DNA from 4 places in the Alkalibacterium psychrotolerans genome. Region 2 is predicted to be linked to each of the others. Evidence: predicted binding sites of a transcription regulator. Region 2 holds the regulator's gene; each other region holds the start of a gene.
What was found. The regulator Rex, encoded in region 2, represses fermentation and respiration genes when NADH is low (regulators of the CRP and FNR family bind a similar motif). The targets are predictions, from matches to a motif close to TTGTGAANTANTTCACAA.
Positions count from the first base shown of each region.

Region 1: ACYVLS_RS11970 (GntP family permease) is a predicted target of Rex. The motif match lies at 2,909-2,926, and genes of this name have one in related genera.
Region 3: ACYVLS_RS11885 (competence protein ComK) is a predicted target of Rex. The motif match lies at 1,770-1,787, and genes of this name have one in related genera.
Region 4: ACYVLS_RS07295 (zinc-dependent alcohol dehydrogenase family protein) is a predicted target of Rex. The motif match lies at 3,588-3,605, and genes of this name have one in related genera.

Region 1 covers NZ_BAAGPH010000142.1:17,938-24,071, forward strand. The annotation lists gene ACYVLS_RS11965 (FAD-dependent oxidoreductase) at 700-1,323, shown strand; gene ACYVLS_RS11970 (GntP family permease) at 1,503-2,789, opposite strand; gene ACYVLS_RS11975 (CoA-acylating methylmalonate-semialdehyde dehydrogenase) at 3,002-4,462, shown strand; gene ACYVLS_RS11980 (iron-containing alcohol dehydrogenase) at 4,505-5,689, shown strand; gene ACYVLS_RS11985 (DeoR/GlpR family DNA-binding transcription regulator) at 5,740-6,134, opposite strand, start outside.
Region 2 covers NZ_BAAGPH010000023.1:34,839-40,972, forward strand. The annotation lists gene groL (chaperonin GroEL) at 748-2,373, opposite strand; gene groES (co-chaperone GroES) at 2,416-2,700, opposite strand; gene ACYVLS_RS03505 (lysostaphin resistance A-like protein) at 2,939-3,601, shown strand; gene ACYVLS_RS03510 (YdiK family protein) at 3,630-3,839, shown strand; gene ACYVLS_RS03515 (redox-sensing transcriptional repressor Rex) at 3,881-4,576, opposite strand; gene ACYVLS_RS03520 (ABC-F family ATP-binding cassette domain-containing protein) at 4,937-6,134, shown strand, end outside.
Region 3 covers NZ_BAAGPH010000142.1:180-6,313, forward strand. The annotation lists gene ACYVLS_RS11875 (N-acetylmuramoyl-L-alanine amidase family protein) at 114-1,001, opposite strand; gene ACYVLS_RS11880 (sigma-70 family RNA polymerase sigma factor) at 995-1,555, opposite strand; gene ACYVLS_RS11885 (competence protein ComK) at 1,863-2,735, shown strand; gene ACYVLS_RS11890 (hypothetical protein) at 2,869-3,396, shown strand; gene ACYVLS_RS11895 (cysteine hydrolase family protein) at 3,525-4,073, opposite strand; gene ACYVLS_RS11900 (NADH-dependent flavin oxidoreductase) at 4,110-5,219, opposite strand; gene ACYVLS_RS11905 (hypothetical protein) at 5,341-5,820, opposite strand; gene ACYVLS_RS11910 (alpha/beta hydrolase) at 6,087-6,134, shown strand, end outside.
Region 4 covers NZ_BAAGPH010000042.1:9,688-15,821, forward strand. The annotation lists gene ACYVLS_RS07275 (DegV family protein) at 1-566, shown strand, start outside; gene ACYVLS_RS07280 (MGMT family protein) at 755-1,051, shown strand; gene fabV (enoyl-ACP reductase FabV) at 1,391-2,587, opposite strand; gene gloB (hydroxyacylglutathione hydrolase) at 2,821-3,522, shown strand; gene ACYVLS_RS07295 (zinc-dependent alcohol dehydrogenase family protein) at 3,726-4,769, shown strand; gene ACYVLS_RS07300 (DMT family transporter) at 5,049-5,906, shown strand; gene ACYVLS_RS07305 (VOC family protein) at 5,973-6,134, shown strand, end outside.

The DNA of each region.
Region 1 (6,134 bases), on a different contig from region 2:
GGTTTTTGCTTGTATTCAGTTTCAGCCTCAAAAACAATAGTGTTTCACTTTGATGCCCTTTGTAACTCAGCCATGAGTTACTTCCTTATATTATTTATTGGTTAGATAGTGGCCTATTTTGCCTATTTTGTTAACTTATCATCACTTACTCATCAGCGTTACTGCTAATCTTGATTATTATGGCAACCCGACTGGTGCTGCTTAGCCGAGTTACCTCTATCTTTGGTTATTACGTTAACTCGCTGTCTTACTCTTCACGGAGTTACCTGAATCTTCGGTTATTTAGCCAACTCGCTGTCTTACTGTTCACGGAGTTACCTGAATCTTCGATTATTTAGCCAACTCGCTGTCTTACTCTCCACAGAGTTACCTCTATCTTCGATTATTGCGACAACTCAGCACGCTCTACTTCACCGAGTTTATGCAATAACTGATTATTCCGTTAACTGGTGGGTGGCCTATTAGATGAGTTACCTCAATGTCTAGTTATTATGCTAACTCAGCGTTTTATCCCTCTGGAGTTAACGTTATCTTCTAAGCATCACCTCGACAGTTGCCTATGATTACGCTTATGCTGTCTATTAGGTTATAATGAATTTAAATCCGTATCATAGAGGAGATAATAATTTATGAAGCTCAGCGATTTTACAGGTCTGTTCAAAAAGAATACATTGACAATCGAATCCATAGAAAATCCGTTTGACGATTATCACTTTAAACAAACCTGATAATCTGACTTGGGAAGCTGGTGAACACGGTATGTTAACCTTGCCGGGTAGAAAAGTCAGTGGACAACCTTTTCGTGTTTTCTCTTTGTCCTCCATACCAGAGGAAGGCAAGCTCCTCATTGCTACTCACGCTAATGAACCAATCAGTGATTTCAAAAAGCAACTATTGTCCATGTCAAAAGGTGATCAAGTTAAGATAAAAGGACCGTTTGGCTGGTTCAAAGTTCAAGATACCACCTCTCCTATTGTAATGATTGCGACAGGTATAGGGATAACACCCGTACGAGCCATTATTAAAAGCATTGAAAATGAAGAAACACGCCCCATACACCTGGTGCACAGCTCTCCATCTAAACACTTATATAGAAATACCTTTGAAGAGGTAAGCAAGAAAAATAGAGATTTTCATCCGGTTTTCACGAACAGTAAAGAACAAACTATTGAAACCTATACGGCTTTAGCAAAAATACACGGAAATGAAGCCTACTATTATTTATCCGGTAAACTAAGTATTATCCGGGCTACAAAAAAAGAACTTAAAAAGTTAGGCATCAAAGGCAGCCGGATTATTATCGATCCTTATATCGGGTACTAGCTTCTACTCTCCCCCATATTCCTTTGCAATAAACTATTTTGATTGATTTAATCACGAGAACTTAATAAAGCACGCTCCTTAAAAGGCAGGTGAGCCCTGCCTTTTAAGGAGCGTGCATATTTTTGTCTTCTGTTTTTTGCCACTTAAGGATTTTGCTACAACATTATCTAATTCAAGTTTTAAACGATTCCCATTGAAGCCAGGAAAATAGCGGGTACTAATGAAAGTATCGGAATGACCACTCCCACCACAAACATATCAAAGTAACTCTCCTTGTGCGTTAAACCGCAGATTGCAAGTAGAGTTATAATAGCACCGTTATGAGGAAGAGAATCAAGACCACCAGAAGCCAGTGAGGCTATTCTATGAAATACTTCGGGACTAATATTTTGCTGCTGAGCAATCACCATATATTCTTCAGCTAAAGCACCTAGAGATATCCCCAATCCACCAGAAGCAGATCCCGTCACACCCGACAGTAAATTAACTGAGACAGCTAGAGAAATTAAGGGACTTCCCGGAATACTCAATAACACTTCAGTTATCGTTGCAAATGCCGGCGTTGCTTGAACCACCGAACCGAAACCGACTGCTGCCGATGTATTGACAATTGCATTCATTGAACCGCGAGCTCCTTCGTTGACAGATGGAAAAAGTCCTGTAATTTTTCGGAAATTAATCAGTAAAGCGAGACCAATACCAAGTAACAGACTCGTTTCGATTCGAATATTTAATATATTTAAAGAGATAAGTATTACAACTAATGGTAAAAGGGAAACCCAAACATTTGCCTTGTTTCCTTTATCAAGGGTAATGATTTTTTTATCTTTCGGTTCTTTGAACACATTACCTTTACTGACAGATTTCTTCTGACTCCATAAAAGATAACTGTAGCCCACTACCGCCATGAAAAGACCTGTAAGCAACCCAATGATTGGTGCCGCTCTTGGTGTCGTGTTGAAGTAATCCATTGGAATTAGATTTTGAATTTGCGGTGATCCCGGGAAAGCAGTCATGGTGAATGTGAAATTACCTAATGTAATTACACCGGGTATTAAAAATCTCGGCAAGTTCGCTTTTCTATAAAGACTCAAGGCCACTGGATAAACTGAGAACCCCACTACGAACATGCTGATTCCTCCGTATGTAAGTAAAGCAGTGGGAATTAAAACACCTAACAAGGCATGTTTTTTTCCAATAACATTACCGATAGCATCCGCTATTGATTCAGCCATACCCGTATCGTCCATGATTTTACCAAATATTGAACTCAGCATAAATACAGGAAACCACGTCTGCGCAAAATTGGCAAATCCACTCATAAACGGTCCCGTGAAGGATTCCATCACCTCTAAACCTCCGAGAAAGGCGACCATCCCAGCAGAAAATGGCGCAACCCATACAATCGAAAATCCTTTGAAAGCTAAAAACATCATCAAAGATAAACCTAATACTATGCCTAACATATTGACCCTCCTAATTTTAATAAAGCGTTTCCATAATGGAATATTATCAGAAGTTAACCATAATAATCAACTGTTATTTCAAAATTTACTCAAAACCAGTTGACTGTAAGCGTTTTATATTGTATATTGAGTTACAAGTTAACCAAAACATTACATAAGGGGGCCGGTTCTACTAGTACATTCTGGTTATTACTATATTAGGAGGATTTACAATGTCAAATGTGAAAGTTTTGAAGAATTATATTAATGGTGAATGGACTGAAAGCAAGTCAACAGATTTTGAAGAAGTTTTTAACCCCGCTACTGGAGAATTAATTGGAAAAGTCCCTCTATCATCTAAAGATGAGTTGAATGAAGCGGCTGAAAAAGCACAGGAAGCATTCACCACCTGGAGCAGAGTCAGTGTGCCGAAACGCGGAAGATTTATGTTTAAACTGCAAAACCTACTGATTGAGCACAGTGAAGAATTGGCTCAACTGATTACTCTGGAAAACGGGAAAACAATTGCTGATGCACGTGGAGAAGTTCAGCGAGGAATAGAGAACACAGAAAATGCTGCTTCCATTACTAACTTAATTATGGGCGATTCAATTTCTACTGCCGCTACCGACGTGGAAGTAACGAATTACAAATACCCTATTGGTGTAGTGGGTGCTATTTCTCCATTTAACTTCCCTATGATGGTACCCTTCTGGATGTTCCCGATGGCAATTGCTGCCGGTAACTCTGTTATTCTAAAGCCGTCTGAAAAAACACCGCTGCTTATTGAAAAAATTGTTGATTTAGTTGAGGAAGCTGGTATTCCTAAAGGTGTTTTCAACGTAGTATACGGCGCACACGATGTCGTTAATGGCATTCTGGAAAATAAATTAATTAAGGCTGTGTCATTTGTCGGATCTGAACCAGTTGGACGTTATGTCTATCAAAAAGGGACAGAAAACATGAAACGCGTCCAGTCTCTAACGGGAGCTAAAAACCACGTGACAGTTTTAAATGATGCAGATTTAGACGATGCTATTCCAAAGATTATTGGAGGCGCATTCGGCTCAGCTGGACAAAGATGTATGGCTGGATCAGTTTTAACACTTCAAGAAGACATTGCTGATGAGTTCCTGGATAAATTTGTTGCTGCGGCTAAAGATATTAAAATTGGTAACGGTCAGGACGATACCACTTTCCTTGGACCTGTCATCCGAAAAGAAAATCAGGAACGAACCTTTAACTATATTGAAAAAGGAACTGAAGAAGGCGCAAAAATTCTTCTAGATGGGCGTGAGGATATTCCTGAAGACGGCTACTTCGTCGGACCAACTATTTTTGATAATGTCTCTACCGATATGACTATATGGAAAGACGAGATATTCGCTCCTTTTGTCTCCATTGTCCGTGTTAAAGATGTCAAGGAAGCTGTCGAAGTAACCAACCAGTCTAACTTTGCCAATGGTGCCTGCCTGTTCACAAATGATACCCGAGCTGTCCGCTATTTCAGAGAAAACGTTGACCCTGGAATGATCGGAATAAACTTAGGAGTCCCTGCTCCAATTGCCTGGTTCTCATTCTCTGGATGGAAAGATTCTTTCTATGGCGATTTGCATGCCAATGGTAAAGACAGTGTTGAATTCTATACACGCCGAAAAGTTGTTACAGCACAGTATAGAACAGACAAAATTTAAAATCCAAACCCACTCTTCTATTGAAAGGATGAACCCTTAACTATGTCAATTCACAAAATTGAAATGCCCACTGAAGTCTTTTATGGACCAGATTCCCTATCGCGCGTAGGTGATACGTCCAAAAAATTTGGAAAAAAAGTGCTTCTCATCAGTGATAATATTATTGAAAAAATGGGTTATGTGAAAACAGTCACCCGTTACCTGGAAGAAGAAGGTCTGACAGTCTACCCCTACCTTGGTGCGAATTCTGAACCAACTGACACATATGTAGATGAAGCACTCGATATTCTGAAAGAAAATAATTGTGATGTCATTGTAACTATCGGAGGTGGAAGCTGCCTGGATACAGCTAAAGCCGTAGCCGTTGTAGCAACGAACGGCGGCTATATCGGAGATTACATGAAAGGAAACAAAATTGCCGACGTAGACCCTATTCCATTAGTTACTATACCGACTACTGCGGGAACAGGTTCGGAAGTAACTAATGTGACAGTCATAACGAATACTAAAGAAAACATTAAAATGATGATTAAGCAGACCGCCTTCTTGCCAAAAGTCGCGATTGTTGATCCTAACCTGACTATGACTGCTCCTAATAAAGTAACGGCAGCTACTGGTATGGATGCCTTATGTCATGCTATTGAGTCATATGTATCCCAGATTGCTCATCCAATGACACGCACGTTTTCTCTAGAAGCCATCAGACTTATTTTAAATAATATACAAACAGTTTATGATAATGGTGATGATGTAGAGGCACGATCCAACATGTCCCTAGCAGCTATGGAAGCCGGAATAGCTTTCTCTAACGCTTCCGTTACATTAGTTCACGGGATGTCCAGACCAATTGGTGCTTTATTCCATGTCCCCCATGGTGTTTCCAATTCAATGCTCTTACCTGCTGTATTAGAATTTTCAAAACAAGATGCTTTAAACGAATTAGCTGATATAGCCAAACTGTTCCTGTCGGAAGATCAAGTTGACGGTAAATCAATTGAAGAGTTGGCAGATGAAACCATTCGTAAAGTTAAAGAACTCAGTCACCACCTCAATATCCCAAACTTGAAATCATGGGGTATTGATGAAAATGAGTTTGAAGCATCCCTAGATAAAATGGCTACAGATGCATTGAATTCTGGAAGCCCAAGCTACAATCCACGTGTGCCTTCGCACGATGAAATTAAAGAATTATATCGAACCTGCTTCTCCTATGATTACTCAAAATAATAAAAATACAGTCAGGAAAATGAGTATCAACTCATCTCCTGACTGCTTTTTTATGGTGTTATTAAATCGATGTCATTTTCATCAAAATAGTTACTGTAAGTTGAATCAATCGGACTGTCAGTAATAACAGCATTCATTTGTTCAATCTTTGCGTAAGTAACTAAAGCTGACTTACCAAATTTGTGCTCATCAATCAAAGCATACAACTTATTGGCTTTATCAACTACTGTACGCTTTATATCATACTCTTGATTATCAGAATTGGTTAAACCAGATTCTATGGAGACTGCAGTAGCTGCCATGAAAGCTTTATGGATATTATATTTGTCTAATAATATTGATTTATCTAACCCCACAAAGGAATTAGTCTTACGCTTGTAAATTTCTCCGATTATGATAATCGTGGCGTTCCTAAAGGTTACGAAGCGGTTAATGACAGTAAGAC
Region 2 (6,134 bases):
CACTTGATCTAAATTTCCCGAGTTATTCCTATCTCTCCTTATTCCATTAACTCGGCCGACTGCTCTCACCTCAGTTACCTTAATCCCTCTGTTTTCCATTAACTCAGTCGGCTGTCAACTTCCCAGTTACCCTAATCTCTCCGTTTTCCATTAACTCATCTGACTGCCGACTCCCCAGTTGCCTTAATTTCTCCGTTTTCCATCAACTCATCTGACTGCCGACTCCCCAGTTACCTTAATTTCTCCGTATTCCATCAACTCAGTCGGCTGTCAACTCCCCAGTTACCTTAATCTCTCCTTTTTCCATTAACTCAGTCGACTGCCAACTCCTCAGTTACCTTAATCTCTCCTTTTTCCATTAACTCATCTGACTGCCGACTGCCCAGTTACCTTAATTTCTCCGTTTTCCATTAACTCATCTGACCACCAACTCCCCAGTTACCTTAATCCCTCTGTTTTCCATTAACTCATCTGACTGCCGACTCCTCAGTTACCTTAATCCCTCTTTATTCCATTAACTCATCTGACCACCAACTCCCCAGTTACCTTAATCCCTCCGTTTTCCATTAACTCAGCCAACCTCAATTCGTCGAGTTACATAAATCTCTAAGAATAGCACCAACTAGGTCGGAAACATTCCTTGAGTTCCACTTAACATATAAAAAAGCACTCTGATTCGCCAGTTGGAAGGTTTCCCCACTGATGAATCAGAGTGCTATGATTTTATTTCAGTTTTAGCTAAATAGCTTACATCATGCCGCCCATTCCGCTTGGATCCATTCCTCCGGCAGGGCCGCCGTTTTCTTCAGGAATTTCCGCAACAGCTGCTTCGGTTGTTAGAAGCAGTGCTGAAACGGATGCCGCATTTTGTAATGCTGAACGTGTAACCTTAGTTGGGTCAATGATTCCAGCTTGAACCATGTTGACCATTTCACCTGTCGCTGCATTGAATCCAATACCAGGTTCAACATGCTTCAATCGCTCAACAATGACGCTTCCATCAAGACCGGCATTTGAGGCAATCTGGCGTACGGGTTCTTCAAGAGCACGGAGAACAATTTTCACTCCAGTTTCTTCGTCGCCTTCCGCTTCAATACCTTCAAGTTTTTCAAGAATATTGATATACGCAGTTCCACCACCAGCGATGACACCTTCTTCAACTGCCGCACGTGCAGCATTCAAAGCATCTTCGATACGTAGCTTGCGCTCTTTGATTTCTGTTTCAGTAGCCGCTCCCACTTTGATGACAGCAACACCGCCTGCTAGTTTCGCAATGCGCTCCTGAAGTTTTTCACGGTCGAATTCAGACGTTGTTTCTTCTGCCTGAGCACGCAGCATTGCTACACGCTGTTCGATATGCGTTTTTTCTCCTGCACCTTCTACAACAGTCGTGTCGTCTTTTGTTACCACGACTTTACCGGCTGTTCCCAGCTGGTCAATGGTTACGTCTTTCAAATCAAGTCCTAGATCACTTGTGATAACTGTACCGTCTGTCAAGATAGCAATGTCTTCAAGCATGCCTTTTCGACGGTCACCAAATCCTGGTGCTTTAACTGCAACAACGTTCAGTGTTCCGCGGATTTTGTTCAAGACTAGTGTTGGAAGTGCTTCGCCATCAATGTCGTCTGCAATAATCAACAGCTGTCTGTTCTGCTGCATGATGTTTTCAAGTACTGGCAGAATTTCCTGAACAGAAGAGATTTTCTTGTCAGTGATTAAGACATATGGATTGTCCAGGTTAGCTTCCATTTTTTCATTGTCCGTTACCATGTACTGTGACAAATAACCTCTGTCAAACTGCATCCCTTCAACAACATCCAATTCTGTTTCGATCCCCTGGGATTCTTCGATAGTAATAACGCCATCACTTCCAACACGCTCCATAGCGTCTGCAAGCAGGTGTCCGATTTCTTCATCACCAGATGAAATAGCTGCGATTTGAGCAATGGATTCTTTATCTTCCACTTTAGTAGACGCTTCACGCAAGGACTCAACCGCTTGTTTTGTAGCCAGTTCAATTCCACGACGGATTCCGACAGGATTTGCTCCTGCAGTAACGTTTTTCATACCTTCATTGACGATTGCCTGCGCTAAAACTGTCGCAGTGGTGGTTCCGTCACCGGCAATATCATTCGTTTTGCTGGCAACTTCCGCCACTAACTGTGCGCCCATATTCTCGAACTTGTCTTCCAGTTCGATTTCTTTAGCAATGGTTACACCGTCGTTGGTAATTTGAGGTGCGCCAAACGATTTGTCGAGGATAACATTTCTTCCTTTAGGACCTAATGTTACCTTGACTGTGTCAGCCAGTTTATCTACCCCACGCAGCATTGCTGCACGTGCGTCTTCTGAAAATTTAATATCTTTAGCCATAAGTATTCCCTCTCCTTCAATTCATGTAAGTTAGTATTTTAATTAATTTACAATTGCGATAAGGTCTGTATCTTTAACGACCAAATATTCTTTTCCTTGGTATTTCACTTCAGAACCGGCATATTTTTCGAACAGCACTTCGTCTCCTACTGCTACTGAAATCGCCGCTCGTCCACCGTTATCCATCAGTTTGCCTTCGCCTACTGCAACAACGACAGCTGTCTGTGGCTTTTCTTTTGCAGAATCCGGCAAGACCAGTCCGCTCGCTGTCTTTTCTTGCTGCTTCTTCACTTCAAGAAGCACTCGATTTCCTAAAGGTTTTAACATGGTGTAATCCCTCCATATAGTTTAATTTAGTTTATTTAGAGCCATTTTTTAAGTGGCTGTCAAGTGAGTTAGCACTCTCTATCTTCGAGTGCTAACTCCAATACTTAGTATATTCAAAACACACAATTCTTGCAAGCCCTATCTTAAAATTTTATTCATTTCACTCTCTTGTGGAAACTGATTTATTTTTGTGTTAAATTACTAGTATTATGTAAATTTAACACAAAGGATGAACGTAATGTCTCCACTTGAAAACAACAAAAAAGCCGCCACACACATGATTGGATTATTTCTTCTCGTTCAGCTGTTATCTGGTATTATTCCGCTCTTTCTACCGGATACACTGGATGCGATTGCCTTTCTCATTCCCTCAATGGTTCTCTTCTCACTAGGTGCTATCGGAATGTTCATAATAGAAAGACGGCGGAACATGCAGTTTGAGTTTGAACAGCCCTTTCAATCAAATAAATCAGCGATATTAATCTGGGGACTTGCTGGTGTTTTTATAGCCTTACTGGTTCAGAGTGTTGCTAGTATTATAGAGGTGAATTTTCTAGGATCTCCTATGGAATCAGAAAACACACGTCTTCTTGTAGAAGTTGTCCGGAGCTACCCGCTGTTTATTCTGCTCATTGGCATTGCAGGACCTATAATGGAAGAATTTGTATTTAGAAAAGCACTGTTTGGCTTAATGTATGGAAAACTTGGCGGTATAGGGGCAGCTGTCATCAGCTCACTGCTGTTCGCCTTCATTCACTTTGATGGGTTACTGCTTGTTTACTCCTCAATGGGACTGGTTTTTGCATGGCTCTATTTTAAAACTAAAAATATCTGGACACCGATTATCGCTCATTGTCTGATGAATATTGTGGCCGTTCTGGCGAACCTTTATCTCGTTTAAATAGATTTGAACACAGAAAGGAAATACTATGACTGAAAAACAGATACTGTTTCAAATAGGCTTTAAATATGTCTTTTTTCTTTTATTTCTCTACTTTACAATTGATTCGGTAGGATCGAACGGCTGGGGCTTTTTCTCTTATCTCTTTGCCCTGTTTGCAACGAAGGACTTTGTCCAAGGTACACGGATGGCTGAAGCATTTTATCGCATCAAAAAAAGTAAAGACAACAAAGAATAATATAAAAAACACTTTCCAGTAAAAAGGAAAGTGTTTTTTATTTAGTCATTATAGAACATGTCGTTTAAAGGATTATCCGCTTTACCTGAACTATCTCCGTTTTCAAAATCCTGATAGTAATTAATAAAGTAAATTAACGTCTGCAGCTCATTCGTCAAATCGACGTTGTGTACTCTGATGTGTTCTGGAACCGTTACTCGGATAGGGGTAAAGTTCATGATTCCCTTTACTCCGCCCTCTACTAACTTATCAGCCATTTCCTGTGCTATTTCGGAAGGAACAGTTAAAATAGCGACATCAATTTGCTGAATATCCAGCTGGTTGACCATGTCATCGATGGCATAAATCGGAACACCCTGATGAATGGTATCAATTAGTTCATCCTTAACGTCAAAACCTGCACTGATACGGATGTTATTGTTCCGTCTAAAATTATAGTTCAGTAATGCCTGACCTAAGTTACCGACTCCGATTAATGCAACGTTTGTCAGTCGATCCTGATTCAGTGTTTTACTGAAAAAGTTCATTAATGCTTCTACATCATAACCGTACCCTCTTTTACCAAGTGCACCAAAGTATGAAAAGTCTCGTCTGATAGTGGCGCTGTCCACTTTAACTGCTTCACTTAACTTCGCTGACGACACTCTCTCTTTTCCAGCTTCGTATAAAAAACGCAAGTAGCGGTAGTATAGCGGCAGTCTTCGTGCTGTCGCTTTTGGTATTTTCTTTTCAGCCATGTTTATTCTCCTCATCTATCTATGATTTTAATGGCAAATCGCTTTTCAATTATAATCATTCTAATCAATTCCGGCCTTACAGGTTTGTGTATTCACAAACTATCTTTCACTAACCATATAATATTATACCACTAAAGCTTGTAAAATAAAGGCAAAACGTCTTTATATTTAAATTTTATTCGTTCTAATTTTAAACAACTGCCAAAGTTTGCTAACAATGTACTTTCTTATAACGAAGAGTTTTATCATTCTCTCTGAAAGTATTCTCAAATATCAGTCTATTTATTCTTCTTGTCTTAACTTTCCTGTATGATAAACTATAAGTTAAGGTTGATATCAGTATAGAAATTGAGGACAATTATGATAATTTTACAAACACAAAAAATTGCACGCTACTTTGGTGCTGAAAAGCTATTTGACAATGTGAGCGTGGAAATTAAAAACAAATCACGCATCGGACTGGTCGGGAGAAATGGTGCCGGAAAAACAACGCTCTTAAATATATTGTCAGGACGTGAAGAACCCGATGCGGGTGCCATCCACAAAAAAAAGGACTGTTCCATAGGCTACTTGGATCAGCATACGGGACTGGAATCTTCCCTGACTATTTGGGAAGAAATCGTCAAGCTCGCTGAACCTGTAAAAAAACTGGAACAGGACATGCATCAGATTGAAGAGCAGCTGAGTTCCAGTGAGTTGGATAAGTCGTCAAGCAGCTACGCAGACATACTTAACCGCTATGACCTTCTCCAGCAGCAATTCCGAGAAATGAATGGATACGGCATTGAAAGTGAAATGCGCTCCGTCCTGCATGGTTTTCGCTTTTACGAAGAAGACTATAACACACCCATAGCCAATTTATCCGGTGGACAGAAGACACGTCTAGCCCTGGCTAAACTGCTTCTGGAGAAAAAAGATCTGCTTATTCTAGATGAACCGACTAACCATTTGGATATTGACACATTAACCTGGCTGGAGAACTATCTTCAAAACTACCCAAAAGCGCTTCTGATTGTCTCTCATGACCGCTACTTTCTGGACAAAGTGGTACAGGATATTTATGAAGTCAGCCGTGGGTCCGTCAGTCACTTCCCGGGTAACTATTCAAACTATCTGAAGCAGAAAGCAGAACAGATTAAACGCGAATGGAAAGTTTATGAAAAACAGCAGAAGAAACGTGAAAAACTGGAGGATTTCGTCAACAAGAATATTGTCCGGGCATCTACAACTAAGCGTGCCCAGGCCCGACGAAAACAACTTGAAAAAATGGATACGGTGGACAGACCTCAAAACGAGGAAAAAAGTGCTCACTTTCAGTTCAGTACTAATCGAACATCTGGACAGGTTGTCCTTCAGACAGAAAATTTGGCTATCGGATATGAGAACGCCCCTGTGTCAGAGGGCATTGACCTGGATATTCGCAAGGAAGACTCCATTGCCATTGTAGGGCCTAATGGCGTCGGCAAAACGACCTTGCTCAAAACATTCATGAATATATTGCCGCCAATACGTGGTGAAATTAAAATAGGCACAAAAGTCGACCTGGGGTATTACGACC
Region 3 (6,134 bases), on a different contig from region 2:
GTTTGTAATCTGTTACTGGTTTCGGCTAATCCTTTTTACCTTAGATAATGGAAATAGACGAGTTACCCTGAAAAGTAACTCGTCCGACTATAGAATTTTACTCCGGCAAATTCTTAATGAATCCGCTCAACATAATTTGGATGAGCCGTCACATAGTAGACTTCACCTTTACTGTTTCTCACTTTGTACTGCTCACCTTTGCCAACCGAAAGTTTCTCGAGTACAATCGGAAACACCTGTCCTTTACTCATGTAGCCGAAAACATCTATGTCCTTCCAGCTGGGCTTATTATAAAAACGCAGCTTCCCCTCATGAATGCTCCTTACCCCTTTACCGCTAGCCGACTGACCTTGAACTAGTGGTCTAAGAAACTCTTTGTTACTTAACTGAACTTCTGCAGTCCCTCCATTACTTGACTGAAGCAACTTTTTATGTGGAACAGCTTTGTACAATACACCCATATCATTGCAGACAGTTTCAATAACGGCTTCGGCCGCCGCATACATATTTTCTACTGTCAGATAATACGCGTGATCATCCCTTTGGTCAATAAAGCCGTACTCTATTATAATAGTCTGAGTCGAACCAGTCAGCCTGTGCATAAAGTAATAATCGTGCTTTTTGTTCGGCAATGACCGGCTGAAGACTCTTCGAAGAGGTAAGTCGGTATGTTCCACTAACTTCTGAGCAACTGACTGAGATAGTCGTGGAGAGGCATGGATGGAATGAATGACTTCCACGCCCCTTACTGAACCGTTAAAGGCATTAAAATGGTTGCTAATACAAATATCGGCACTATTTTTCACTCGGCTGATTCGGGCTACCGGCTCCAATGTAATGTCGTCGTGACGCGTCATTTCTACATTGACCCCTAACTCTTTAAACCGGTGATACTGATACTGACTTATTTTCAACGTCCAGTCTTTCTCCCTGACTCCAAAAGCAACCGCACCTGGGTCTTTTCCACCGTGTCCTGGATCGATAATGAGTTTTTTCACCATTTGCTTTCCTCCTTAGTTTGACTAGCCGACTGCTGCTTTAAGCGAAGTCTAACTTTGTCCCGCCAGCTATACACAGTTTTCCGGCTTGTCTGATATTTCTCAGAAATGGCTGTAATTGACAGACCGTTCAGGACACGTTCTTCAATATACCGTCTTTCACATAACGATAACGTAGCTATAAATTGCCTTAGACTGTATGCTTCGATCCAATCGAGTTCAAAGCCATCACATGAAAACTCTCTGAGACTTTCTGTTTCTTCAGGCAAAGAACAGACTTCACTTCTCTGTCTCGCTTCTTTTCTAATATAATCAAGAATTGTCCAGTACACTTTTCTGTAGGCAAAACCCGTGAACTGATAGAACTGCTCATCCGTTATGACTGGTTGCGGAAAGCTTTCGTAAGCTGTGAGAAGAGCCAAGCGACCTATTTGCACATAATCGTCATAATCTCTATGCATACAGGTAATACTGCAGTGTTTGAGTATGCCATAAACAATCGAATCATGCACCTCATAAAAATCAGCCGCCATTTCTTCTGTTAATGTATTTGTCATCTGAAAACATCCTTAACTGTGATACAAGGCCTTGTTCACTTCAAACTATACTCGCTGATTTCTTCTCATTCAAAACGCCGATTCAGCAGGATTGTAGACTTAAATGACATGAAATTGAGAAATCAGACCGATAAATGGTTCTTTCATAGTATAAAGATGTATTTTTTCATTAAATTATAATCTAAATCACTGTAAAGCCATCTATCTTTAAACATTGTGATATGATACACTATTTTTGTTGGGATTGTTTCATATTATATTGTAAGCGTTATCTTATCTTAAATTCGTTTGAAAAGGAGCTTGATTCATGACGCAATCAGGTAATAAAGAATCGGAATTTATTTTTCGCCAACTATCAAACCACTATACAAATTCAGTTATAAATGAGAAACCGGCAGAGTACCTTATCGGTCAGCCTCGCATCAATTCTAGGCGAACATTAAAAGTCGAAGCAGATACTCTCATGCAGTGTCTGGACGAAGCTATTGAGCAGTACCCCCTACTGCTGACGCAAGAAACGTTTTACATACAGGATATATCCACACATGCTGGAACAGATTACAATACGGTTGTTTACCAGACGTGTGGGAGTATTTTAAAAACAAAGGAAACGAGTTCTCAAGTCATGACTCGCTATTTTCAATACATGAAAGTTGATTATGCCTTTATCCAGCAGATTGGTAAATGTATCGGCATTTCACAGCGCTGCCCTTACGTACTGGGTGAACTGTTTTTTTCACCTGAAAAAGGTACCGTAAAGAAAAATTCTAGCTGGATTGCTTTTCACAATGTACTCTATAGTGAGAGCCTGTCCACAACTGATATCTGTCTAAAGATCAGACATTTTCATGAGCTGATCTTGCCGCTGTCTTCGAAGCGACTGGCGGAAATGACACGCAAGTCGGCACATTTATACTATACTATTAAGATGATTTCTTTAGATATTCAGGAAAAATTTTCTTTTCCTATGCATAACGAACCGCCTCAAGAGCTGAATATTATCAAAAAAGAACTGGCTGTTCACTTAATCGGTCATCGGCCTGTTTCGTTAACTTCCCTCTTTGAACACATCTCTATCCACCGTGCGAGTGAGATTCTGCAAACTATCCTCGGTGAAGGAAATCCCTATTTAGATGAAATAAATCAAATTTTTCCACTCAAAAACGTTTTCAGAGACTAATTTTACAATTGATAAGCGAAAATGTTTGAACAAATTGTGTCTTTTCGATAGAATTAAAATATGAATCGTTATCTAATGTAGAATGATTCTAATTAACCCCTGTTAGATAGCAAGACAGATAGGAGGAGTACATTTGAGTATCTATGACAGTGTCAAGCACTTCCTAAAAAAAATAACTAATGAGTCTGATCAGTTAATAAAAACTAAACCCTTAAAAAATCACAAAGAGGGGCAATCCTTAAACACTCAGCATAAAATCAGTTTTTCGGCCAGCGACATTACCAATAATCAGACGGTCATTGATTCTATTGTTGAAAAAGTTATTCGTAAGGATTACTCCAAGCGTATTTATGCTGGAAAACGAGACGAAGACATTGAAGCGTGTAAAGAAAAAATTTATCAATATGAAAGCTACCGCACGAAAAAAGTCAAGTTAATTCCTAATCAGACCAATGAAATGGAAGTTTATGTCGAAGATATATACTTGGGAAAATCACCTGAACACCATACAAGAGAAGCGTTGTTTTATCTTCAGTCAGCCGTCGTTATGAGTTTTGCCTATATTTCAGGCGGGCCGTTTAAACAGTTTAATCCGGATCTTGATTCAATGGAAAAAGGTTCCGAACCCTATGACTTGACTGTTTATATTCAGTTCAGCTAATGATTTGTAATATAGCCAGCTTGGATTAAGACGACAATATTATTAATCATAAATAAAAACCGACTTATTATCTTTCTCAATTGTTTGAGAAAAATAATAAGTCGGTTTTTTATAGCTTATAATTGTCGCTAGATTACTTCTGCACCTAGCGTATTTTTGAAGTGAGATAAAGCCCATTCATGCCCCGTCTGATTAAAACTGGCCACCGCTTTTTCATGAACAACGATTTTGAAGCCTTTGTTGTAGGCATCCACAGCTGTATGCAGAACACAAATATCCGTTACTACTCCAATAAGATGGACTTCTCGAATTCCGCGCTCACGCAGTTTCAACTCCAGTTCAGTCCCATTAAACGCACTGTAGCGTGTTTTATCTGTGTAGAAGACATTATCTGAATCCTTAATACTTTGAAAATAACTTTCCAGTTCGCCATACAATTCTCTACCCTTAGTTCCTTCTATATTATGAGGCGGAAACAGACGACTCTCAGGATGGTAAGCATCATTTTCCAGATGCTTATCTATAGTAAAGGCAATAAACTGCCCGTCTTCATAAAATGTCTTCGTAAGAGCCAGTACGTCATCGTGAATAGCCTGTCCTGGTTCACCGCTGGTCAATGCCCCGTCTTCTGCCACAAAATCATTCGTATAATCAATGTGTATCAATGCTTTATCCACTTTGACTCTCCTTTCATGATTCATCATTAGACTATTTTAGTTGATTCGGTCAGCCATCATATTCATCATAAACTGCCAGACACCATTCGTCAGTAACAGTTCTTCCCGATCTTCATCCGCAACAGTAAAGCGAATGGTTTCTTCACGGTCGTTCAATACTTTACTGACAAAGTGTGGATCAGCTAGCATCACGCGTCCCAAAGCCACTAAATCACTGTATTTCAATGCTTCAAGAGCGTCTTCTCCGCCCCTTACATCTCCAACAGACATAAAGGCCGTGCGGTCATTAATCACTTCATGTAGATAGGCCAGCATTGGCTTCTCCTGATACTCATCGGACTGTGATTTCCAGTCATATTTTCCTAATGACACATGCAGGTAATCCAGGGGTTTGTCTGCAAGCTTATCCACTAGATACAGTGTATCTTCAAAACGAATACCAGGCGTCTCATACTCTTCCGGTGAAAAACGATACCCTACCACAAAGGGACGGTCGGCATAAGCCTTAACCGTCTCGATAACTGTATCTGTAAGGAGATCGGCAAAGCGGAAACGATTCTCCAGACTGCCTCCCCATTTATCTTCCCGGCGGTTAGAGTGCGGAGAGAAAAATTGCTGGATTAAATAGGTGTTAGCTCCGTGCAATTCAATGCCGTCAAAGCCTGCTTGAATGGCTCGAATAGTCCCTTGCTTGAAGTCCTCAATAATCTGATAAATTTCTTTTTCTTCCAGCGCTCTCGGTTCTTCTGCAGTCGGACGCTCCGCTTTGACTGCACTTGCTGAAACTGGCTGAGTGCCTCTTAAAACAGAAGAATTCGTCATGCGTCCACCGTGGTAGAGCTGGATAAAGGCTTTGGTCCCGTTTCTCTGGATAGTCGAAGCCAAGTCTGCTAAACCGTCCAGATGTCGGTCATCATGGATACCCAGCTCGCCTTCCCAGCCTTTTCCTCCTTCCGAAACATTTGCAGCGGCTGTAACAACTGCCCCGGCATCTTTACTTCTGAGGTAATAGTACTTTTTTTCGTCTTCCGTAATTACGCCATCGAAAAAACTCATTTTAGTGGTCATTGGAGCCATGATAAAGCGATTTTTTAACGTTACACCGCTTTTAAATGTGAATGGTTCTGAATAATGTCTGTTTGTCACTGTGCTCATCCTTTCTGCGTTCCTATCCATTTTACCCATTTGTCTAATGAAAAACAATTTTCACGCAAAAAAAACAGCCAGATGAGGGTTATCCATCTGACTGAGGTAAGGGAACACATAGTTAAAGGGCGGTGCTCAGCGAAGGGTATACTTCTTCGACTGTTCGTTCAGGATCCACTACAATGTACAGTTTGTCGCCATGAACAGCTGACGACTGATAAGCGTTGTCGTGTCCATCAGTATCTAGTGCTTTATATGGGAAATAGATTCTGTCTTTTTCAACAGCCATGCGTTTTTCACCATTCAAGCGGTCTCTGTACAAAATATCCATCATTTCGATATCCTGGAACTGAGCTACTCTGGCAAACATACCGGCTTCCAGTCCGCCTTTGTTAATGTCATCAGAATTAACACTGTCTGCCTCATGAGCAATCTCTATTTTCAAAGATTCACATGGATGGATTTCCTGAAATTCATCACCAATTCGACCAAAACTTGTTGTTACTTGCTTTATCCATAAGTCTCCAATATGTTCACGGCGTACTGTCCAGGTTTCACCGTTACGGAAGACAAATCGTAAAGCGCACATTACTTTTTTCATAAGCTTATTCTCTCCTTACGTATCTTATGTGAATAGTTTAACAAATTAAAAGACTAAAGGAAAGCTTTTTATTTAATTTTTTTAAAATTTCAAATAAACATTGTTCAATAACTAACAAGATTACCAAAAGTTCCTATTGTGTCAATGTTTCGGCAAAATCAGTGCGTATTTCGGGTCTTGAACTTAAAAAATTAACATTGAAAATGGTATTTTTGATTAGATAAAGCTATGATTAATCTACACTTATTTAGAAAGAGGGCAATGTGATGAAGAACTATTTAATCTATGAAGATTTTAATTATATGAAGTTCCTG
Region 4 (6,134 bases), on a different contig from region 2:
GAGATACGTTTTATGAAAAATACGAAGATTCAGATGTAAAAATCCATGTGGTCGATTCCTGGTCCATGAGTCATGGCAGTGGCTGGCTGGTGCTTAAATCGGCTCAGTTGCTTGCAGAAGGCTATACATTTGAAGATCTGGTAGCTTTCAATGAAACACATAAAAAACAAGTGAAACACTTTTTATGCGTGGATGATTTGCATAACTTAACGAAAAGCGGACGCATCTCAAATACGGGTGCGTTTATCGGCAGCCTTTTAAAAGTGAAACCCATCATGAGTATGAAAGATGCGAAAGGACATATTGAGGCCAAAGTTAGAGGGACTAAAAAAGCTCTGAAGTATTACGTCGAAGAATTTAAGAAACGGGTCGATACGAAATGGACGAACTTTATTATCATCGGCTATTCAAATGACGAAAACATTGCCTTGGAGCTGAAAGAAAAGCTTGTGCAGGAGACAGACTTCGACGGCACCATTTACATTATGCAGATGGGCGTCGCTGTAGGAACCCATGTCGGTCTGGGCGGCTTGTCTCTGTTCTTCATGGAAAAAGAAATGGTTTAAGTAAATCCAGGTCCTCCAGGAAATCTCTGGAGGACTTTTTAAAGTAATAACGAGGAATTTCATCATTTTGTTTCATGTGAAACAGTTTGTGGTCGAAGTGTTAATATAATACAATTATATTAAGGGTATCATAATCTTAATAACTAAGGCTAATATATGTCTATAAGAAATGATGCAGGAGGGCACTCATGGATGAACAGTTAGTTTACGAAATTCTATCAGTAGTAGACGAAATACCCCGAGGAAAAGTTGCGACGTATGGTCAGATTGCCCGGCTGATTGGGAGAGAAAAGAGTGCCCGACTAGTGGGAAAAGTTCTGAGTCAAGCTGATTTTTACGGTAGTTATCCTTGTCACCGTGTAGTCAATCACGCAGGACGTCCGGCTCCGGGATGGAAAGAGCAGTGGGCGTTACTGGAGGCTGAAGGGGTACCTATGAGAGATGCTACGCATGTTGACATAAAAAGCTGTCGGTGGGGACTGTGATAAGGTGTTAAAGTGTGTCAGTTTCATCAGGACACGCTTTATCCGCTGTTATTTCGCTATACTTGTGTCGATTAGCACTTAATTGATACAAGTAAAGCGACAATAAGGAAAAACTCATGCCGATTAACCGCTATCGGTATGAGTTTTTCAATTTTAGTAAGAAAGTTGTGTCGATGACAGCGTATTTGGAAAAGTTTTAGTCATTTACCGGAAAAGTAGTTCCGAATAAAAGTTTAGTTTAAAAAGACACGACTCTCAAGGCTTAAAAATCTTTTACAAAAAGAAAAAAGAGACCAGCGTCTACGGATGCTGGTCTCTTTTCTCATATTTGACTTAATACTAATATTCCATTGCTTTCAGGTCGTCAATTGTGACATCCTGTTCTTCATAATTATCGACCATAAAGCCGCTCAAGTTAGAGAATTCTTTATAGAAGAGGTCATAAGCCGTCATGTCGGAATTGAAGTTGTCCTGATTTAATTTATAAATAAGTTCTTTTGCCCTAGCTTGGGTATCGCTGTCCAGTTCCCAGCTGTCCGGTCTCAGACGGCCTTTTTCATCATACTCAGGATTCTCACCGTAAATCATGTCACGGTAAATGCGGTCCTGATGCATGATAGGTGTCTCGTGCGTTCCTTTTTCTTCCATCACTTTGTACAAGCCGATGCAGTAGACAGGGAAGAAAGGAATAACGGAGCTGGCTTTAGTCGTAACGGCAGTCGCTACAACAATCAGCGCTTTCCCGTTGATGTCAGTAAGCAGTTCATTGATGTTGTCTGCTTTTTCATCGCAGTCGGCTTTCGCACGACCCAATGTTCCGCCACCGTAGTAAGGACGGTTCAGTTCGCTGCCCAAATAGGAGTAGTTTGTCGTCAGAACGCCTTCACTTAAAACATCCGCTTCTTTCAATGCTTTCATCCACAGTTCCCAGTCTTCACCGCCCATGACTTTAACGGTATCAGCTATTTCCTGTTCTGTCGCAGGTTCAAGTGTATCGGTGAAAAACTCTTCTTTTTGCATGTTAATGTTTGGACCAACGACGCTCTCGCCAATTGATTTAATAGAGGAGGTGTAGGTTTCTCCAGTATCCGGATCTGTTCGGCGACCGCTTGCGAGACTGTAGACAACCAAGTCGACTTTTCCGCCAAACTCTTCCTTGATATAGTCAATCACTTGCTGCTTGCTTTCATGACTGAAGGCATCCATGACAAAGTTCTTGGCAATCAGGCCTTCTTTTTCAGCGGCTTCTTTGAAGGCAGTATTATTGTACCAGCCGGCTGTTCCCAAGTTACGTTCACTTTTCGGTCCTTTTTCAAAAGAGACACCAATTGTATCTGCACCGGCACCAAAAGCGAGACTGATGCGAGTTGCGAGTCCGTAACTTGATGAAGCACCAATAATCAGTACTTTTTTCGGTGCATTATAAGTTCCTTTACTTTTAACGTAATTTATTTGATTTAAAACTTCCTGCTTCAAACCTACCGGATTGACCCCTAAAGCCACATTACCCCGAATATTCTGTTTGAATTCAACCATAAATCATTTCCCCCTATAAACTTCTTATAGGAATATAATAGCAGAAATTGAGACACATAGAAATATATTTTGAGTATCAAAGTAAATTTTCTGTTTTCGTTGTCAAATCAAGGCTTTTTTAAACGCGCTTAGAAAGAACGATTGTTATAAAATCCAATAATTCTCTCAAATAAATGCAATCTGCTATACTAAAATAAGAACAGTATACATTTTTAGGATTAGGAGTGAAACGGATGAAGGTTATTCCAATCAAAGCATTATCTGATAATTATATTTGGGTGATTGAAGAAGGAAAAGAAGCAGTGGTAGTCGATCCCGGAGAAGCAGAGGGCGTCCTACACTACTTAAAGCAGAATGAGTTTAATCTGAACGCGATTTTACTGACACACAAACATCATGATCATATCGACGGACTTGAAAAAGTTCTGGAAAGTTATCCTGATACTCCCGTATATGGACCAATTGAAACGGAGAGTCTAGTGACTGAGGTGGTAAAAGACGGCGACCAGTTCGAACTTTTTGGTAAAAAGGTAGACGTTATTAAAACAGCGGGACACTCAGAAGAGCACATCAGCTATTTAATGGACCAGCACCTCTTTTGCGGCGATGCCTTATTTTCTGCCGGCTGCGGCCGCGTTTTCACGAAAGACTATCAGGCCCAGTTTGATGCCCTGAAATTTTTCAACTCGCTGGAAGGCGAAGTAAAGGTTTATGCAGGTCATGAGTATACTGAAACCAATTTGCGCTTTGCTCAGTCCATTGAACCGGAAAACAAGGAAATCGAAACAGCTCTTAAAGAAGTCAGGAATCTTCGGGAAAAAGACCAGCCAACACTGCCGTCAACAATTAAAAAAGAGAAGCACATCAACTTATTTATGCAGGCAAGAGATTTGAGTATGTTCACCGACTTGCGTAATCAAAGAGATACATTTTAAGACAAAAAGTGAAACAATCGTCTTGTTCTGGGCTGCAATAGCTTAATAAAGATGATTGTTTTTGTTTGTGAAAAAATTAAATAATACTGAGGATATTGATTGCCGGAATGCTGTCGTTCTTTTAAGGTAAACGTGAATATAATTGTTCAGATATGAGCATTAGGCAGTTGTAGTTAGTACATAAGGGAAAAGGAGGAAATAAAATGAAGGCGCTTTCGTTTGCTGGAGTAGATAAGAAAGAAGTTTTGGATAAGGAGAAACCCGAGGTAGAAAAAAGTACAGATGCAGTCGTCAAGCTTGTCAAATCAACTATCTGTGGGACAGACTTGCACATTATGGCGGGTCACGTACCTGAGGTTCCAAATGGATTGACCATTGGACATGAAGGAGTCGGAGTTGTAGAGGAAGTCGGCAGTGGGGTATCCAATTTCAAAGTAGGGGACAAGGTACTCATTTCCTGCGTTACATCCTGTGGAAAATGCCACTACTGTAAAAAGGGACTTTATGCTCACTGTGAGGACGGCGGATGGATTTTAGGCCATTTGATTGATGGCACGCAGGCAGAGTATGTGCGTATTCCGCATGCGGATAACAGTCTCCACCATGTACCAAAAGGGATGGATGATGACAGTCTGGTTATGCTGAGTGATATTCTGCCAACCGGGCTGGAAATTGGGGTGCTGTCTGCTCACGTTGAACCGGGTTCTACTGTTGCTATTGTTGGAGCCGGTCCAATCGGCATGGCAGCTTTACTGACAGCTCAATTTTATTCACCAGGTAAAATTATTATGATTGATCTGGATGAGAACCGACTGGAAATGTCCAAGAAGTTTGGTGCCACCCACACGGTCAACTCCAAGGATGCAAATGATGCCATCAAGCAGATAATGGATATGACAGACGGCATTGGAGTAGACGTAGCCATGGAGGCTGTCGGCTATCCGCAGACATTCGATATCTGTCAGAAAATTATTGCTCCAGGAGGGAATATTGCCAATATCGGTGTACACGGCCAGAGCGTGGAACTGCATCTGGAAACACTGTGGATCAAGAATATCAATATTTCAACCGGTTTGGTCAGCACCTATACGACACCAATGCTACTGAAGACAGTAGAATCAGGTAAAATCACGCCGAAGGAACTGGTGACGCATCACTATCACTTTGATGATATTTTAGAGGCGTATAAGACTTTTGAAAATGCCTCTGAAAATAAGGCGTTGAAACTGATTATCGACTTCGAATAATAAATGTCTATTCACCTACAAAAAGAGCAATTGTCATTTCCTGCAATTGCTCTTTTTTACATAATATAGCCATTTTGATGAGGTGTTTTTGAAAATACTAAGCGAATGGTCTAGCGTTATGTTGTTTTGCTAATTTTGATTGAAATTCACAAGTGGTATCAATTGTATTAAACTGTTATTTTGAATAATATGTTAATCACCTTGTATCGGGTGTATAACTTTACATGTATCAGTACATATAGTTATTATTACGAAAATAACAGTTATAGAGGATTTATTATGCATTTTGGTGGAATAGGCTACGTCGTTTTGGCTGCTATATTCTGGGGACTCTCAGGCGGCTTGTACGGTTTTCTAATGGACAAGGGCTGGGATCCGCTCACGATTTCGTTTTATAGAGGATTTATCGGCATGATAGGGGTGAGTATCTGGTATGCATTGAAGCCCTCGGGCTGGAACAAGAAATTGATTCTGTGGTCCTTAGTCGCAGGTATTGGTGTGGCCGGGAACTTTATCTTTTATGCGGTGAGTATTTCAGAGGCTAGTATTGCTGTAGCAGCAACTTTAATGTACACTGCACCCATTTTCGTCCTGCTGATATCCTTTATATTTAACATTGAAAAGGCGACACTGTTTAAATGGCTGGCGATAGGCGCGGTAACAGCCGGTATCGTCTTGATGACCGAAGTGTATGATATGGGGTCGGAAGGCGTAACCCTCTTTGGCATTTTGACCGGTCTAGGAGCTGGATTGTCTTACGCCATGTTTTTATTCGGCTTTAAAAAAGCAGGGGAACACGGTGAGCCGCAAAGTATATTAATAACAGCTTTTCTCACGTTCTCTTTGATCCTGCCGTTTTTTATGGATTTTGACGAAGCCCTTTCCGTTACGACCTCACCTGATTTGTTATGGATGATATTACTGGGAGTTTTTGGAGCCGAGGTCTCTTTCTTCTTATATGTCGAAGGTCTGGAAAAAGCCTCACCGACTGCGGCCTCTGTTTCAGCCATGGTGGAACCCGTCACAGCCTCACTGTTTGGGGTACTAGTCATGAGCGAAGTTCTGACAGTGATACAGATGGTCGGGATGGGTATTATCCTTGGAACGGTCACCGTTTTGAACATGAAAAAAGACTAAATATTAGGCTGGCTTTTTGAAATATCGTATAATGAAGTTAACTAAAAAAGAGAAGAGTGGGTACAAATGATTAAAGGCATTCACCATAAAGGGTTTCATGTTGTGGATATGGAGGAAACGCTCAAGTTTTACTGTGATAAGCTGGGCTTTAAAAAGGCCTTTGAGATATATGATGACGACGATAAGCCTTGGATTGTTTATGTAAAAGTAGCAGAAGATTCTTTCCTG